Regions from separate parts of the Enterobacter cloacae subsp. cloacae ATCC 13047 genome, predicted to be linked through region 1. Evidence: predicted binding sites of a transcription regulator. Region 1 holds the regulator's gene; the other holds the start of a gene.
What was found. The regulator sigma-54, encoded in region 1, starts transcription at its own class of promoters, with help from an activator protein. The targets are predictions, from matches to a motif close to GTTGGCACANNTTTCGCTNT.
Positions count from the first base shown of each region.

Region 2: a site for sigma-54 is predicted at 5,318-5,337, ahead of ECL_RS15015 (amino acid ABC transporter substrate-binding protein). Genes of this name have one in related genera too.

Region 1 covers NC_014121.1:4,695,888-4,703,875, forward strand. The annotation lists gene mlaF (phospholipid ABC transporter ATP-binding protein MlaF) at 1-352, opposite strand, end outside; gene ECL_RS22835 (calcium/sodium antiporter) at 581-1,558, shown strand; gene kdsD (arabinose-5-phosphate isomerase KdsD) at 1,572-2,558, shown strand; gene kdsC (3-deoxy-manno-octulosonate-8-phosphatase KdsC) at 2,573-3,139, shown strand; gene lptC (LPS export ABC transporter periplasmic protein LptC) at 3,136-3,711, shown strand; gene lptA (lipopolysaccharide ABC transporter substrate-binding protein LptA) at 3,680-4,234, shown strand; gene lptB (LPS export ABC transporter ATP-binding protein) at 4,241-4,966, shown strand; gene rpoN (RNA polymerase factor sigma-54) at 5,014-6,447, shown strand; gene hpf (ribosome hibernation promoting factor) at 6,470-6,757, shown strand; gene ptsN (PTS IIA-like nitrogen regulatory protein PtsN) at 6,840-7,331, shown strand; gene rapZ (RNase adapter RapZ) at 7,377-7,988, shown strand, end outside.
Region 2 covers NC_014121.1:3,101,125-3,109,112, forward strand. The annotation lists gene miaB (tRNA (N6-isopentenyl adenosine(37)-C2)-methylthiotransferase MiaB) at 1-1,023, shown strand, start outside; gene ECL_RS14995 (PhoH family protein) at 1,187-2,233, shown strand; gene ybeY (rRNA maturation RNase YbeY) at 2,230-2,697, shown strand; gene corC (CNNM family magnesium/cobalt transport protein CorC) at 2,787-3,665, shown strand; gene lnt (apolipoprotein N-acyltransferase) at 3,671-5,209, shown strand; gene ECL_RS15015 (amino acid ABC transporter substrate-binding protein) at 5,610-6,515, shown strand; gene ECL_RS15020 (amino acid ABC transporter permease) at 6,671-7,411, shown strand; gene gltK (glutamate/aspartate ABC transporter permease GltK) at 7,411-7,988, shown strand, end outside.

The sequences.
Region 1 (7,988 bases):
GCGGAAGCTGCGTATGCTCGCGCAGCGGATAGGCGACATTATCAAAGACGTTCATGTCGGTGAACAAGGCCCCCGACTGAAAGAGCATGCTCATCCGCTTGCGCACAGTATACAGGCGCGACCGCGACATCTCCGGTACGTTTTCGCCGTCGAAGAGGATTTCACCGCTATCGGGTGGGATCTGCCCACCGATAAGTCGCAGCAGGGTCGTTTTACCGATCCCGGACGGTCCCATGATGGCTGTGATTTTGCCATGCGGCACGGTCAACGAAATATCATCAAATATCAATCTGTTGCCGCGAGAAAAGCTCACCCCACGGACATCGACTAAATTCGCCATCGTTTGGCTCATTTACGGTTCCTTTCTTACCCTGCTTCATGCGAAGCGTGAAGCTTAAATCAGCCCTAAACCCCACATTTTTACAGAATATTAGCCGTAGAGGTTAGCGAAAGCTGGCATTTGTTTTACTTTTCCGGCGCATAAAGTCAAAATTAGGAATTCGTTACGTCTTAGGCTGTATGCAGCGCTAACAATTCCCGCGCGGTGGACCGGCGAGTATACCTGAAGAAAGGACTTTTGATGCTTTTAGCAACAGCACTGTTAATAATTGGTTTACTTTTGGTGGTCTACAGTGCTGACCGTTTGGTGTTTGCTGCATCGATCCTGTGCCGCCTCACTGGCGTCCCACCTGTTGTCATCGGGATGACCGTGGTCAGTGTTGGAACCTCCCTGCCTGAAATCATCGTCTCTGTGACGGCATCGCTGCATGGTCAGATAGACCTTGCTGTTGGCACCGCGATTGGCTCTAACATCGTCAATATTCTGCTTATTCTGGGCCTGGCCGCGTTGCTCCATCCATTTCGCGTGCATTCTGATGTTCTGCGCCGGGAATTGCCGCTAATGTTGATCGTAAGCCTGTTGGCAGGATGCGTATTTTACGATGGCGTTCTGAGCTACAGTGACGGCATTTTCTTGCTGGCGCTGGCGGTCATCTGGCTGCTCTATAGTGTTAACATTGCCCGCCTGGCGGAAAAACAGGGTCAGGACAGCCTGACGCGTGAGCAGGTCGCCGAGCTACCGCGTGAAGGTACGCTGCCTGTGGCACTGCTCTGGCTGGGTGTCGCGTTGATCATTATGCCCATGGCAACACGGATGGTCGTGGATAACGCGACGGTACTGGCGAATTATTTCGCCATGAGCGAACTGACCATTGGCCTGACCGTGATCGCCATCGGCACCAGCCTGCCGGAGCTGGCCACGGCCATTGCCGGGGCACGTAAAGGTGAAGATGACATCGCCATCGGCAATATTATCGGCTCGAACATCTTCAATATTGCCATCGTCATGGGCCTGCCAGCCCTGATAACGCCCGGGCCGTTTAACCCGCTGGCCTTCTCACGTGATTACGGGGTGATGTTGCTGGTGAGCGTTATCTTTGCCCTGCTCTGCTGGCGGCGGCAACGACAGATCGGCAAAGGCGCAGGCGCGCTGCTGACGGGTGGATTTATCGTATGGATGGCGATGCTGTACTGGCTTTCGCCTCTTCTCTCTGGGTAAACGGAAACGCATTATGTCGCAAATAGAATTGCAGCCGGGTTTTGACTTTCAGAAAGCAGGCAAAGACGTTCTGGAGATTGAACGTGAAGGTCTGGCGCAGTTAGATCAGTACATTAATCAGGATTTCAGTCTGGCCTGTGAGAAGATGTTCTACTGTGTCGGTAAAGTCGTGGTAATGGGGATGGGCAAGTCCGGCCACATTGGCCGCAAAATGGCCGCCACTTTCGCCAGCACCGGCACCTCCTCCTTCTTTGTACATCCAGGAGAAGCGGCACACGGCGATCTGGGCATGGTGACGCCGCAGGATGTCGTCATTGCGCTGTCAAACTCCGGGGAGTCCAACGAGATCCTGGCGCTGATACCGGTTCTGAAGCGGCTGCAGGTCCCGCTCATTTGCATGACCAGCCGCCCGGAAAGCAGCATGGCACGTGCGGCGGATATTCACCTGTGCGTGAAAGTGCCGAAAGAGGCCTGCCCACTGGGTCTCGCGCCAACATCCAGCACCACCGCAGCGCTGGTAATGGGCGACGCGCTTGCCGTTGCGCTCCTTGAAGCCCGCGGTTTTACCCCTGAAGATTTCGCGCTTTCCCATCCTGGCGGTGCGCTGGGTCGGAAACTGCTGCTGCGGGTTAACGATATTATGCATACTGGCGATGAAATCCCTCACGTCAGTAAAGAGGCCTCCCTGCGTGATGCGCTGCTGGAAATCACCCGTAAAAACCTGGGCATGACGGTGGTGTGTGACGATCTGATGAAGATCGAGGGGATTTTCACCGACGGTGACCTGCGTCGCGTGTTCGACATGGGCGTGGATGTTCGCACGCTGGGTATTGCCGATGTGATGACGCCCGGCGGGATTCGCGTTCGCCCGGGCACGCTGGCGGTGGATGTACTGAACCTGATGCAGTCCCGACATATCACCTCAGTGATGGTTGCCGATGGCGACCAATTGCTGGGTGTGGTACATATGCATGATCTGCTGCGCGCAGGCGTAGTGTAATGAAGGATAAGACAATGAGTAATGCGGGTGCATCCCTTGCAACCTGTTATGGTCCGGTCAGTGCCCACGTGATGGTAAAGGCAGAAAATATTCGCCTGCTGATTCTGGATGTGGACGGCGTACTGTCCGATGGCCTGATTTACATGGGCAATAATGGTGAAGAGCTAAAAGCGTTCAACGTTCGCGATGGCTACGGTATTCGTTGTGCGCTCACATCGGGTATCGAGGTTGCCATCATCACCGGGCGAAAAGCTAAACTGGTAGAAGATCGCTGTGAAACGTTGGGCATTACCCATCTGTATCAGGGACAGTCCGATAAGATGGCTGCTTTCAATGATTTACTGGGTAAACTGTCTATCGCGCCAGAACATGTGGCCTATGTCGGTGACGACCTGATCGACTGGCCGGTAATGGCTGAGATTGGCCTGAGTGTCGCGGTTGCGGATGCGCATCCGCTGCTGATCCCGCGGGCTGATTATGTTACCCACATCAACGGTGGCCGTGGTGCCGTACGTGAAGTCTGCGATCTGCTTCTGCTGGCGCAGGGCAAGCTTGATGAGGCCAAAGGGCAATCGATATGAGTAAAACCAGACGTTGGGTTATCATTCTGCTTTCGCTTGTCGCACTGATACTGATTGGCGTGAACCTTGCCGATCGTGACGATACGCAAACGGAAGTGATCAACAATAACGATCCAACCTATAAAAGCGATCACAGTGATACCGTAGTCTATAGCCCGGAAGGTGCGCTGAACTATCGCCTGATTGCCCAGCACGTTGAATATTTTTCAGATGACGGTATTTCGTGGTTTACCCAGCCGGTCATGACGACGTTTGATAAGGACAAAGTGCCGACGTGGTCGATTAAGTCCGACCGGGCAAAACTGACGAATGACCGTATGCTTTATCTTTATGGCCATGTTGAAGTCAACGCCCTGACCGCTGACTCACAACTGCGCAAAATTACGACAGATAATGCCCAGATCAACCTGGTTACTCAGGATGTGACGTCGCAGGATCTGGTCACTCTGTACGGCACAACATTTAATTCCAGCGGTTTAAGAATGCGCGGGAACTTACGCAGCAAAAACGCCGAGCTGATTGAAAAGGTTAGAACCTCCTATGAAATTCAAAACAAACAAACTCAGCCTTAAAGTAATTATCGCCAGCGCGATGCTGGCGGCCAGTCTTCCCGCGCTTGCTGTTACTGGCGATACCGAACAGCCGATCCATATCGAGTCCGATACGCAGTCTCTTGATATGCAAGGTAATGTCGTTACCTTTACCGGCAACGTGGTTATGACCCAGGGCACCATCAAGATTAACGCCGATAAGGTGGTCGTTACCCGTCCAGGTGGCGAACAGGGCAAAGAGATCATTGATGGCTACGGCAACCCGGCCACGTTCTACCAGATGCAGGACAACGGCAAGCCAGTGAAGGGCCATGCCAGCCACATGCATTATGAACTGGCGAAAGATCTGGTCATCCTTACCGGTAACGCCTATCTGGAACAGCTCGATAGCAATATCACCGGCGATAAAATCACCTATCTGGTGAAAGAGCAAAAAATGCAGGCCTCCAGCGAGAAAGGCAAACGCGTCACCACCGTGTTAGTGCCGTCTCAGCTGCAGGACAAAGGCAAGGGCCAGGCCCCGGCACAGAAGAAGAGTAACTAATTCGTTATGGCAACATTAACTGCAAAAAATCTCGCGAAGGCCTATAAGGGCCGCCGTGTCGTGGAAGATGTCAGTCTGACCGTCAACTCCGGCGAAATTGTTGGCCTGCTTGGTCCAAACGGTGCAGGTAAAACCACGACCTTCTACATGGTCGTGGGTATTGTCCCACGCGATGCCGGTAACATCATCATTGATGATGAAGACATCAGCCTTCTGCCACTGCACGCGCGCGCGCGCCGGGGTATTGGCTACCTGCCGCAGGAAGCCTCCATTTTCCGTCGCCTTAGCGTCTTCGATAACCTGATGGCCGTTCTGCAAATTCGTGACGACCTGACCAGCGAACAGCGTCAGGATCGCGCCAACGAGCTGATGGAAGAGTTTCACATTGAGCACCTGCGCGATAGCCTTGGGCAGGCGCTGTCCGGGGGGGAACGCCGCCGTGTTGAAATTGCACGCGCGTTGGCAGCAAACCCGAAGTTCATCCTGCTGGATGAACCATTTGCAGGCGTTGACCCCATCTCCGTTATCGACATTAAACGTATTATTGAGCATCTGCGCGACAGCGGTCTTGGCGTGTTGATTACTGACCACAACGTCCGTGAAACACTGGCCGTATGTGAACGTGCGTATATCGTGAGCCAGGGCAACCTGATCGCCCACGGTACGCCACAGCAGATCCTCGAAGATGATCATGTTAAGCGCGTCTATCTTGGGGAAGACTTCAGACTCTGATAGGGTAGAGGTAACGTAACGCCGAACCGGAGAAAAATGCTCTGAACATGAAGCAAGGTTTGCAATTAAGGCTCAGCCAACAACTGGCGATGACGCCGCAGTTACAGCAGGCGATTCGCCTGTTGCAACTGTCCACATTAGAACTCCAGCAGGAGCTCCAGCAAGCGCTGGACAGCAATCCGCTGCTGGAGCAAGCCGATCTTCATGACGAGGTAGACACTCAGCAATCACAGGACACTGAAGCCCTCGATACCGCCGATGCACTCGAACAAAAAGAGATGCCGGACGAGCTTCCGCTGGATGCCAGCTGGGATGAAATCTACACCGCCGGAACCCCTTCCGGCACGCGTGCAGACTACCAGGACGATGAGCTACCGGTCTATCAGGGTGAAACCACCCAGTCACTACAGGATTATCTGATGTGGCAGGTGGAGCTGACCCCTTTCTCCGATACCGATCGCGCGATTGCTACATCGATTGTCGATGCCGTTGACGACACCGGCTATCTGACCGTCACGCTGGACGATATTCTGGAAAGCATGGGCGATGACGAGATTGAACTTGAAGAGATAGAAGCCGTTCTGAAGCGCATTCAGCGTTTCGACCCGGTGGGCGTAGCAGCGAAAGACCTGCGCGACTGTCTGCTGATCCAGCTTTCGCAGTTCAGCAAAGAGACGCCCTGGATCGATGAAGCCCGCTTAATCATCAGCGATCATCTGGATCTGCTGGCTAACCATGATTTCCGTACCCTGATGCGCGTTACGCGTCTGAAAGAAGAGGTGCTGAAAGAGGCGGTTAATCTGATTCAGTCGCTCGATCCTCGCCCCGGCCAGTCGATCCAGACCAGTGAGCCTGAATATGTCATACCTGACGTGCTGGTCAGAAAACACAACGGCCGCTGGGTCGTTGAACTCAATTCAGACAGCATTCCTCGCCTGCAAATCAATCAGCAATATGCCTCCATGTGCACCAGCGCGCGTAACGACGCCGACAACCAGTATATTCGTAGCAATCTGCAGGAAGCGCGTTGGTTAATCAAAAGCCTGGAGAGCCGCAATGATACGCTGTTGCGTGTGAGCCGCTGTATCGTCGAACAACAGCAGGCTTTCTTTGAGCAGGGCGAAGAGTATATGAAACCGATGGTGCTGGCGGATATCGCCCAGGCCGTCGAGATGCATGAATCAACGATTTCCCGCGTGACCACGCAGAAGTATCTGCACAGTCCTCGCGGTATATTTGAGCTTAAGTATTTCTTCTCCAGCCATGTGAATACCGAAGGCGGTGGCGAAGCCTCGTCAACGGCGATTCGTGCACTGGTGAAGAAGTTGATCGCCGCGGAGAACCCCGCGAAGCCACTGAGCGACAGTAAGTTAACCACCATGCTGTCCGACCAGGGTATTATGGTGGCACGTCGTACTGTTGCGAAGTATCGAGAGTCTTTATCCATTCCGCCGTCTAACCAGCGTAAACAGCTGGTCTGACACAACCGATAAGGAAGACACTATGCAGCTCAACATCACTGGACAAAACGTCGAAATTACTGAAGCCTTACGCGACTTTGTGAACACGAAATTCGCAAAACTCGAGCAGTATTTCGAAAGGATCAATCAGGTCTATATTGTGTTGAAAGTGGAGAAAGTGACTCATATCTCGGATGCAACCCTGCATGTCAATGGGGGCGAACTCCACGCCAGTGCGGAAGGGCAAGACATGTACGCTGCTATCGACGGCTTGATTGATAAGCTTGCAAGACAGCTCAATAAACATAAAGATAAACTGAAACAACACTAATTGTCCGGGCAGTTAACGGGTGCAGGAAGGCCTGTTGTGGAGCACAACAGGCCATTTGTACAGTTAGCGCTTAGGTGAAATTATGATGAACAACGATTCCGCTCTTCAATTGAGCAATGTCCTTAACCAGGAATGTACCCGCAGTGGCGTTCACTGCCAGAGCAAAAAACGTGCGCTGGAGATTATCAGTGAACTGGCCGCAAAACAGCTGGGCCTGCCACCGCAGGTCGTATTCGAAGCCATCCTGACCCGTGAAAAAATGGGCAGTACCGGTATCGGCAACGGCATTGCGATCCCGCATGGCAAACTGGAAGAGGACACCCTGCGTGCCGTCGGTGTGTTTGTGCAACTGGAAACGCCTATTGCCTTTGATGCCATCGATAACCAGCCCGTTGATCTCCTCTTCGCGCTGCTGGTTCCTGCCGATCAGACGAAAACCCATCTGCATACGCTTTCACTGGTCGCTAAACGCCTGGCCGATAAAACCATCTGCCGTCGACTGCGCTCAGCGCAAAGTGATGAAGAGCTTTATGAAATTATCACTGAAGCAGAAGGCAGTCAGGATGAGGCATAACCAGGAGATGGCCTTCACATCTGTTGTCCTGAGGAGAAACGGAACATGGTGCTGATGATTGTCAGTGGCCGTTCAGGGTCGGGGAAATCCGTCGCCCTGCGCGCGCTGGAAGACATGGGTTTTTACTGCGTAGATAACCTGCCGGTGGTACTGCTGCCCGAGCTGGCGCGCACCCTTGCAGACAGACAAATCTCTGCCGCCGTCAGCATCGACGTCCGTAACATGCCTGAATCGCCAGAAATCTTTGAACAGGCGATGAGCAACCTGCCGGACACCTTTTCACCTCAGCTGTTGTTCCTTGATGCGGACCGCAACACGCTGATCCGTCGCTACAGCGATACCCGTCGTTTGCACCCGCTTTCCAGCAAGAACCTCTCTCTGGAGAGCGCAATCGACGAAGAGAGCGACCTGCTGGAGCCCCTGCGCTCACGTGCCGATTTGATTGTCGACACCTCCGAAATGTCCGTTCACGAGCTGGCAGAAATGCTGCGTACCCGTTTACTGGGCAAACGCGAGCGTGAACTGACAATGGTGTTTGAGTCATTCGGCTTTAAGCACGGCATACCTATCGATGCGGATTATGTTTTCGACGTGCGCTTCCTGCCAAACCCACACTGGGATCCGAAACTGCGTCCAATGACCGGTCTGGATAAACCC
Region 2 (7,988 bases), 1.6 Mb from region 1:
AAATTTGACCGTCTGCCTGAGCCGCGTGCGGATGGCCCGACCGCGTTCGTCTCAATCATGGAAGGCTGCAACAAATACTGCACTTATTGCGTGGTGCCTTATACCCGTGGTGAGGAAGTGAGCCGCCCGGCAGACGATATTCTGTTTGAAATCGCGCAGCTTGCCGCACAGGGCGTACGCGAGGTGAACCTGCTGGGGCAGAACGTTAACGCCTGGCGTGGTGAGAACTACGACGGCACCACCGGCAGCTTTGCTGAACTGCTGCGCCTGGTGGCCGCGATTGACGGTATCGACCGTATTCGCTTTACCACCAGCCATCCAATGGAATTCACCGACGATATTATCGACGTTTACCGCGATACGCCGGAGCTGGTGAGCTTCCTGCATTTGCCGATTCAGTGCGGCTCTGATCGCGTGCTGAACCTGATGGGGCGTCCGCATACGGTGCTGGAGTACAAATCCACCATTCGTAAGCTGCGTGAAGCGCGTCCGGATATCCAGATAAGTTCCGACTTTATCGTTGGCTTCCCTGGTGAAACCGCTGACGACTTCGAGCGCACCATGAAGCTCATCGGCGAAGTGAATTTTGATGTCAGCTACAGCTTTATTTTCTCTGCACGCCCTGGCACACCGGCGGCCGATATGGTTGACGATGTCCCGGAAGAAGAGAAAAAACAGCGTCTGTATATTCTGCAGGAGCGTATCAACCAGCAGGCCAACGCCTGGAGCCGGCGCATGCTCGGCACCGTCCAGCGTATTCTGGTGGAAGGCACCTCCCGTAAGAGCATCATGGAACTCTCAGGCCGTACCGAAAACAACCGCGTGGTGAATTTCGAAGGCACCCCGGACATGATCGGTAAATTTGTGGACGTCGAGATTGTGGAAGTGCTGACCAACTCGCTGCGCGGAAAACTGGTGCGCACCGAGGATGAGATGGGGCTGCGCATTGCGCAATCGCCTGAATCCGTCATTTCCCGCACGCGTAAAGAAAACGATTCTGGCGTTCGGGTTTACCAGCCATAATCCTTCAGGCCTGCCTTCCCGGCAGGCCTTGTATTTCCTCTCAACGTCCCCAATATCTTCCGCAACGCTTGCGCCTTTTTTCCATGGCGTGAATAATTTCGGTAATAACCGTTTTATTACGCCTGAGGGCGCCGGGCCAGTTAACCAATCAAAGAGGAACAGTTTGAACATAGACACGCTTGAAATTAGCCTAACGCCCGCAGACAACGCTCGCCTGCTGAGCCTGTGCGGGCCGTTTGATGACAACATCAAACAACTGGAGCGACGTCTGGGTATCGAAATCAATCGTCGCGATAATCATTTCAAACTCACCGGACGCCCTATCTGCGTCAATGCGGCTGCGGACATCCTGCGTAACCTGTATGTTGATACCGCCCCGATGCGTGGCGAAATTCAGTATATCGAACCGGAACAAATTCACCTCGCCATTAAAGAGGCGCGCGTGCTTGAGCAGAGCGCAGAAAGCGTGCCGGACTATGGCAAAGCCATAAATATCAAGACCAAACGTGGTGTCATTAAGCCGCGTACACCGAACCAGGCGCAGTACATTGCCAACATTCTCGACCATGACATCACCTTCGGCGTAGGTCCGGCGGGTACAGGTAAAACCTATCTGGCCGTCGCCGCTGCGGTTGATGCGCTGGAGCGCCAGGAGATCCGCCGTATTCTGCTGACCCGCCCGGCGGTTGAAGCAGGTGAAAAACTCGGCTTCCTGCCAGGGGACCTGAGTCAGAAGGTGGATCCTTATCTGCGCCCACTGTACGACGCGCTGTTCGAAATGCTGGGCTTTGAGAAAGTTGAGAAGCTTATTGAGCGTAACGTGATTGAAGTCGCCCCGCTGGCCTACATGCGTGGCCGTACCCTTAACGATGCGTTCATTATTCTGGATGAGAGCCAGAACACCACCATCGAACAGATGAAGATGTTCCTGACGCGTATCGGCTTCAACTCGAAAGCGGTTATCACCGGTGACGTCACCCAGATTGACCTGCCGCGCAGCACCAAATCGGGCCTGCGCCACGCCATCGAAGTGCTGGCTGAGGTGGACGAAATCAGCTTTAACTTCTTCCACAGTGAAGACGTGGTACGCCACCCGGTGGTCGCGCGTATCGTTAACGCCTATGAAGCCTGGGAAGAGGCCGATCAGAAGCGTAAGGCCGAACTGGCCGCAGAACGTAAGCGCGAAGCGCAGGAGCAAGAACAGAAATGAGTCAGGTGATCCTCGATTTACAGCTGGCCTGTGAAGATAATTCCGGCATGCCAGAAGAGGCGCAGTTTCAGAAATGGCTGGATGCTGTTATCCCCCAGTTTCAGGAAGAGTCAGAAGTCACGATTCGCCTGGTGGATGAAGCAGAAAGCCATGAGCTTAACCTGACCTACCGCGGGAAAGATAAGCCAACCAACGTGCTCTCTTTCCCGTTCGAAGCCCCACCGGGTATTGAAATGCCGCTGCTCGGCGATCTGATCATCTGCCGTCAGGTGGTGGAACAGGAAGCCAAAGAGCAGCAAAAGCCGCTCGAGGCCCACTGGGCGCATATGGTTGTCCATGGAAGCCTGCACCTGCTGGGCTACGATCATATTGAAGATGACGAAGCGGAAGAGATGGAGTCCCTTGAGACAGAGATAATGCTTGCTCTGGGCTATGAGGATCCGTACATTGCCGAGAAAGAATAGTCAGACAACCGACTGACTAACATGCCGCCGCGTAAGGAAATAGCGCGGCGGTAAACATTGAACTGACGAGAGAACCCTTAACAAACGCCATGAGCGACGACAATTCACACAGTAGCGACACGACAAACAGTAAAAAGGGATTTTTCTCCCTCATTCTGAGCCAGCTTTTCCATGGTGAGCCCAAAAACCGTGATGAACTGCTGGAGCTGATTCGTGATTCCGGGCAAAACGATCTTATCGACGAAGATACGCGCGAAATGCTCGAAGGGGTAATGGACATCGCCGACCAGCGCGTTCGCGATATCATGATCCCCCGCTCGCAAATGATTACCCTGAAACGTAACCAGAGCCTTGATGAATGCCTCGATGTGATTATCGAATCCGCTCACTCCCGTTTCCCGGTCATCAGCGAAGACAAAGATCACATCGAAGGGATTTTGATGGCCAAAGATCTGCTGCCGTTTATGCGCAGCGATGCCGAAGCCTTCAGCATGGAAAAAGTGTTACGCCAGGCCGTGGTTGTGCCGGAAAGTAAACGTGTGGATCGGATGCTGAAAGAGTTTCGCTCCCAGCGTTACCACATGGCGATTGTGATTGATGAATTTGGCGGCGTGTCAGGCCTTGTCACGATCGAGGATATTCTTGAGCTGATCGTGGGCGAGATCGAAGACGAGTATGACGAAGAAGAAGATATCGACTTCCGTCAGCTTAGCCGCCACACGTGGACCGTTCGCGCCCTGGCCTCCATTGAGGATTTCAACGACGCCTTCGGCACCCACTTCAGCGATGAAGAGGTGGATACCATTGGTGGGCTGGTGATGCAGGCCTTTGGTCATCTTCCTGCCCGCGGCGAAACCGTTGACATCGATGGTTACCAGTTCAAAGTGGCGATGGCCGACAGCCGACGTATTATACAGGTTCATGTCAGAACGCCGGACGACTCACCGGTGCCAAAACTGGAAGATTAATGTAAATGGCATTTGCCCCACTGCTTGAACGCCAGCGCGTCCGTTTGCTGCTGGCGCTGTTACTCGGAGCCAGCGGTACGCTGGCTTTTTCTCCTTACGATATCTGGCCTGCAGCCATTCTCTCCCTGATGGGGTTACAGGGGTTAACCCTGAATCGTCGTCCCGTTCAGGCTGCAGCCATTGGCTACTTCTGGGGGCTGGGGCTGTTTGGATCCGGCATCAACTGGGTCTACGTCAGCATCGCCCAGTTTGGGGGTATGCCGGGGCCGGTTAACGTCTTCCTTGTGGTTCTGCTGGCCGCCTATCTCTCGCTCTACACCGGTCTGTTTGCGGGCATTCTTTCCCGCCTGTGGCCTAAAACCAGCTGGCTGCGCGTTGCCATTGCGGCTCCCGTGGTCTGGCAGATCACCGAGTTTCTGCGCGGCTGGGTGCTGACCGGCTTCCCGTGGCTGCAGTTTGGCTACAGCCAGATTGACGGCCCGCTGAAAGGTCTGGCGCCGGTAATGGGCGTTGAAGCCATTAACTTCCTGCTGATGGTGGTGAGCGGCCTGCTGGTGCTGGCGCTGGTCACGCGTAACTGGAAACCACTAGTGGTGGCGCTGGTCCTTTTCGCTCTGCCCTTCCCGCTGCGTTATATCCAGTGGTATACCCTGATGCCAGAGCGCGCCACACAGGTATCGATGGTGCAGGGAAATATTCCGCAGGCGATGAAGTGGGATGAAAAAGAGCTGCTGAACACGCTGAAAATTTACGCCAACGCCACTGAAGAGGTGATGGGTAAATCACAGCTGATCATCTGGCCTGAATCTGCCATTCCGGATCTGGAAATTAACCAGCAGCCGTTTCTCAACATGATGAACGATCTGCTGCGCGCGCGCGGCAGTACGCTGATCACCGGGATTGTGGATGCGCGTCTGAATCAGCAGAACCGCTACGATACCTACAACACCATCATTACGCTCGGCAAAGACAGCGAGTACAGCTACACCTCGACTGACCGGTATAACAAGAATCACCTTGTTCCGTTTGGCGAGTTTGTTCCGCTGGAATCGATACTGCGTCCGCTGGCACCGTTCTTTGACCTGCCAATGTCCTCCTTCAGTCGGGGTCCGTATGTGCAGCCGCAGCTGCATGCACACGGCTTTGCCCTGACGGCGGCCATTTGCTACGAGATCATCCTCGGTGAACAGGTGCGCGACAACTTCCGTCCGGATACGGACTTCCTGCTGACCATCTCTAATGATGCCTGGTTCGGTAAGTCGATTGGTCCGTGGCAGCACTTCCAGATGGCGCGGATGCGTTCACTGGAGCTGGCGCGTCCGCTGTTGCGCAGCACCAACAATGGCATCACCGCCGTGATTGGACCGCGGGGAGAAATTCAGGCCATGATCCCGCAGTTTACGCGCGACGTGTTGACGGCTAAAGTCACGCCGACAAGCGGCCTGACGCCATATGCCCGCACCGGCAACTGGCCGCTGTGGATCCTGACCGCCCTGTTTGGCTTTGGGGCTGTGCTGATGAGCCTTCGTCAGCGTCGTCGCTAATCTTACCTTCTGTTGCCGGGTGGCGCTGACGCTTACCCGGCCTACATTTCGCTTCGTCGGTCGGGTAAGGCGTAGCCGCCACCCGACAGTTCCCTCCCAAATTTCAATTCTGGCACGCCTATTGCTTTGTTTATTCAGGTAAACGCAGTTTGGCTTCGTGTGCAACCTTGTCGCACCAGTATAGATCGCCGGTAGCACCGAAACGGTGCAACGAGAGATTTCTGCCTCGGAATGGTGCGGCGCGCTTCGCAAAAATAAACAATAACGCAGCAAAATCTTTACATTAAGCCAGACTAAATGTTAACAAGCTTGCATAACACTGCACTCGCATAGCGCGAGATATAACAACATCACAATGGGTATCAATGCGTCACTGACGCTGATAAAAAAGGAGTTGGGTATGCAATTACGTAAACTGGCCACAGCAATGCTGGTAATGGGGATGTCCGCAGGCGTTGTACACGCTGAAGACGCGCCGGCAGCCGGCAGCACTCTCGACAAGATTGCCAAAAACGGCGTGATCGTGGTCGGCCACCGTGAATCTTCTGTCCCGTTCTCTTACTACGACAACACGCAAAAAGTCGTGGGCTATTCACAGGACTACTCTAACGCCATCGTTGAGGCCGTGAAGAAAAAGCTGAACAAACCCGACCTGCAGGTAAAACTGATTCCAATCACCTCGCAGAACCGTATCCCACTGCTGCAAAACGGCACCTTCGATTTTGAGTGTGGCTCCACCACCAACAACCTTGAGCGTCAGAAACAGGCCGCCTTCTCCGACACCATCTTTGTGGTGGGGACCCGTCTGCTGACCAAAAAAGGCGGTGACATCAAAGATTTTGCTGACCTGAAAGGCAAAGCCGTTGTTGTGACCTCCGGGACAACCTCAGAAGTGCTGCTGCACAAGCTGAACGACGAGAAGAAAATGGATATGCGCATCATCAGCGCGAAAGACCATGGTGACTCCTTCCGTACGCTGGAAAGTGGCCGTGCCGTCGCGTTTATGATGGATGATGCTCTGCTGGCTGGCGAACGTGCAAAAGCGAAGAAGCCGGACAACTGGGATATCGTTGGTACCGCCCAGTCGAAAGAAGCCTACGGCTGTATGCTGCGTAAAGACGATCCGCAGTTTAAGAAGCTGATCGATGACACCATCGCCCAGGTGCAAACCTCCGGTGAAGCGGAAAAATGGTTCGACAAATGGTTCAAGAACCCAATTCCACCCAAAAATCTCAACATGAACTTTGAACTGTCTGACGACATGAAAGCACTGTTCAAATCACCAAATGACAAGGCTCTTAACTAATTAGAACTACAGGGGCAGGATCTCCTGCCCTCTCGATTGTCGGGAAGCATGGACAGACTATACGTTGAGTGGTCGTTCCCCACTCAGCGCGAAAAATGAGCTTCTCACCAATCTTCGAGGGTAGCTCTGCTACCCTTTTTTTTCTGGAGTTTATTATGTCAATAGACTGGAACTGGGGCATATTTCTGCAACAAGCCCCGTTCGGCAACACAACCTATCTTGGCTGGCTGTGGAGCGGCTTTCAGGTTACCGTTGCGTTATCGATAACGGCGTGGATTATTGCGTTCCTTGTCGGTTCACTGTTCGGTATTCTGCGCACCGTCCCTAACCGTTTTCTCTCTTCTATCGGCACGCTGTATGTGGAACTGTTCCGTAACGTTCCGCTGATCGTGCAGTTCTTTACCTGGTATCTGGTCGTTCCTGAACTGCTGCCGGAAAATATTGGCATGTGGTTCAAGTCGGAACTGGATCCTAACGTACAGTTCTTTGTCTCCTCGATGATGTGTCTGGGGCTGTTTACCGCCGCGCGCGTGTGCGAGCAGGTACGCGCCGCTATTCAGTCGCTGCCGCGTGGACAAAAGAACGCGGGTCTGGCGATGGGGTTAACGCTGCCACAAACCTACCGCTACGTCCTGCTGCCTAACGCCTACCGCGTCATTGTTCCACCGATGACCTCAGAGATGATGAACCTGGTCAAAAACTCGGCCATCGCCTCCACGATCGGTCTGGTCGATATGGCGGCGCAGGCGGGTAAACTGCTGGATTATTCCGCCCACGCGTGGGAATCCTTCACGGCAATTACGCTCGCGTATGTTCTGATTAACGCTTTCATCATGCTGGTGATGAACCTGGTTGAACGCAAAATTCGCCTGCCGGGCAATCTGGGGGGCAAATAATGTACGAATTTGACTGGAGTTCCATTGTTCCTTCCATGCCGTACCTGCTGGATGGCCTGGTGATCACCTTAAAAATCACGGCGATCGCCATCATCGTCGGTATCGTCTGGGGCACCCTGCTGGCGGTAATGCGCCTGTCGAGCTTTAAACCGCTCGCCTGGTTTGCCACTGCCTACGTTAACGTTTTCCGTTCTATCCCGCTGGTGATGGTGCTGCTGTGGTTTTACCTGATTGTTCCCGGATTCCTGCAAAACGTTCTGGGACTGTCACCGAAAACCGATATCCGCCTGATTTCCGCGATGGTTGCGTTCTCCATGTTTGAGGCCGCTTACTATTCCGAGATCATCCGTGCGGGCATACAGAGTATCTCCCGCGGGCAGTCCAGCGCGGCGCTGGCGCTGGGGATGACCCACTGGCAGTCCATGCAACTCATTATTCTGCCGCAGGCGTTTCGCGCCATGGTTCCCCTCCTGCTGACCCAGGGCATCGTGCTGTTCCAGGATACCTCTCTGGTATATGTCCTGAGCCTGGCAGACTTCTTCCGTACCGCGTCCACCATCGGTGAGCGCGATGGTAC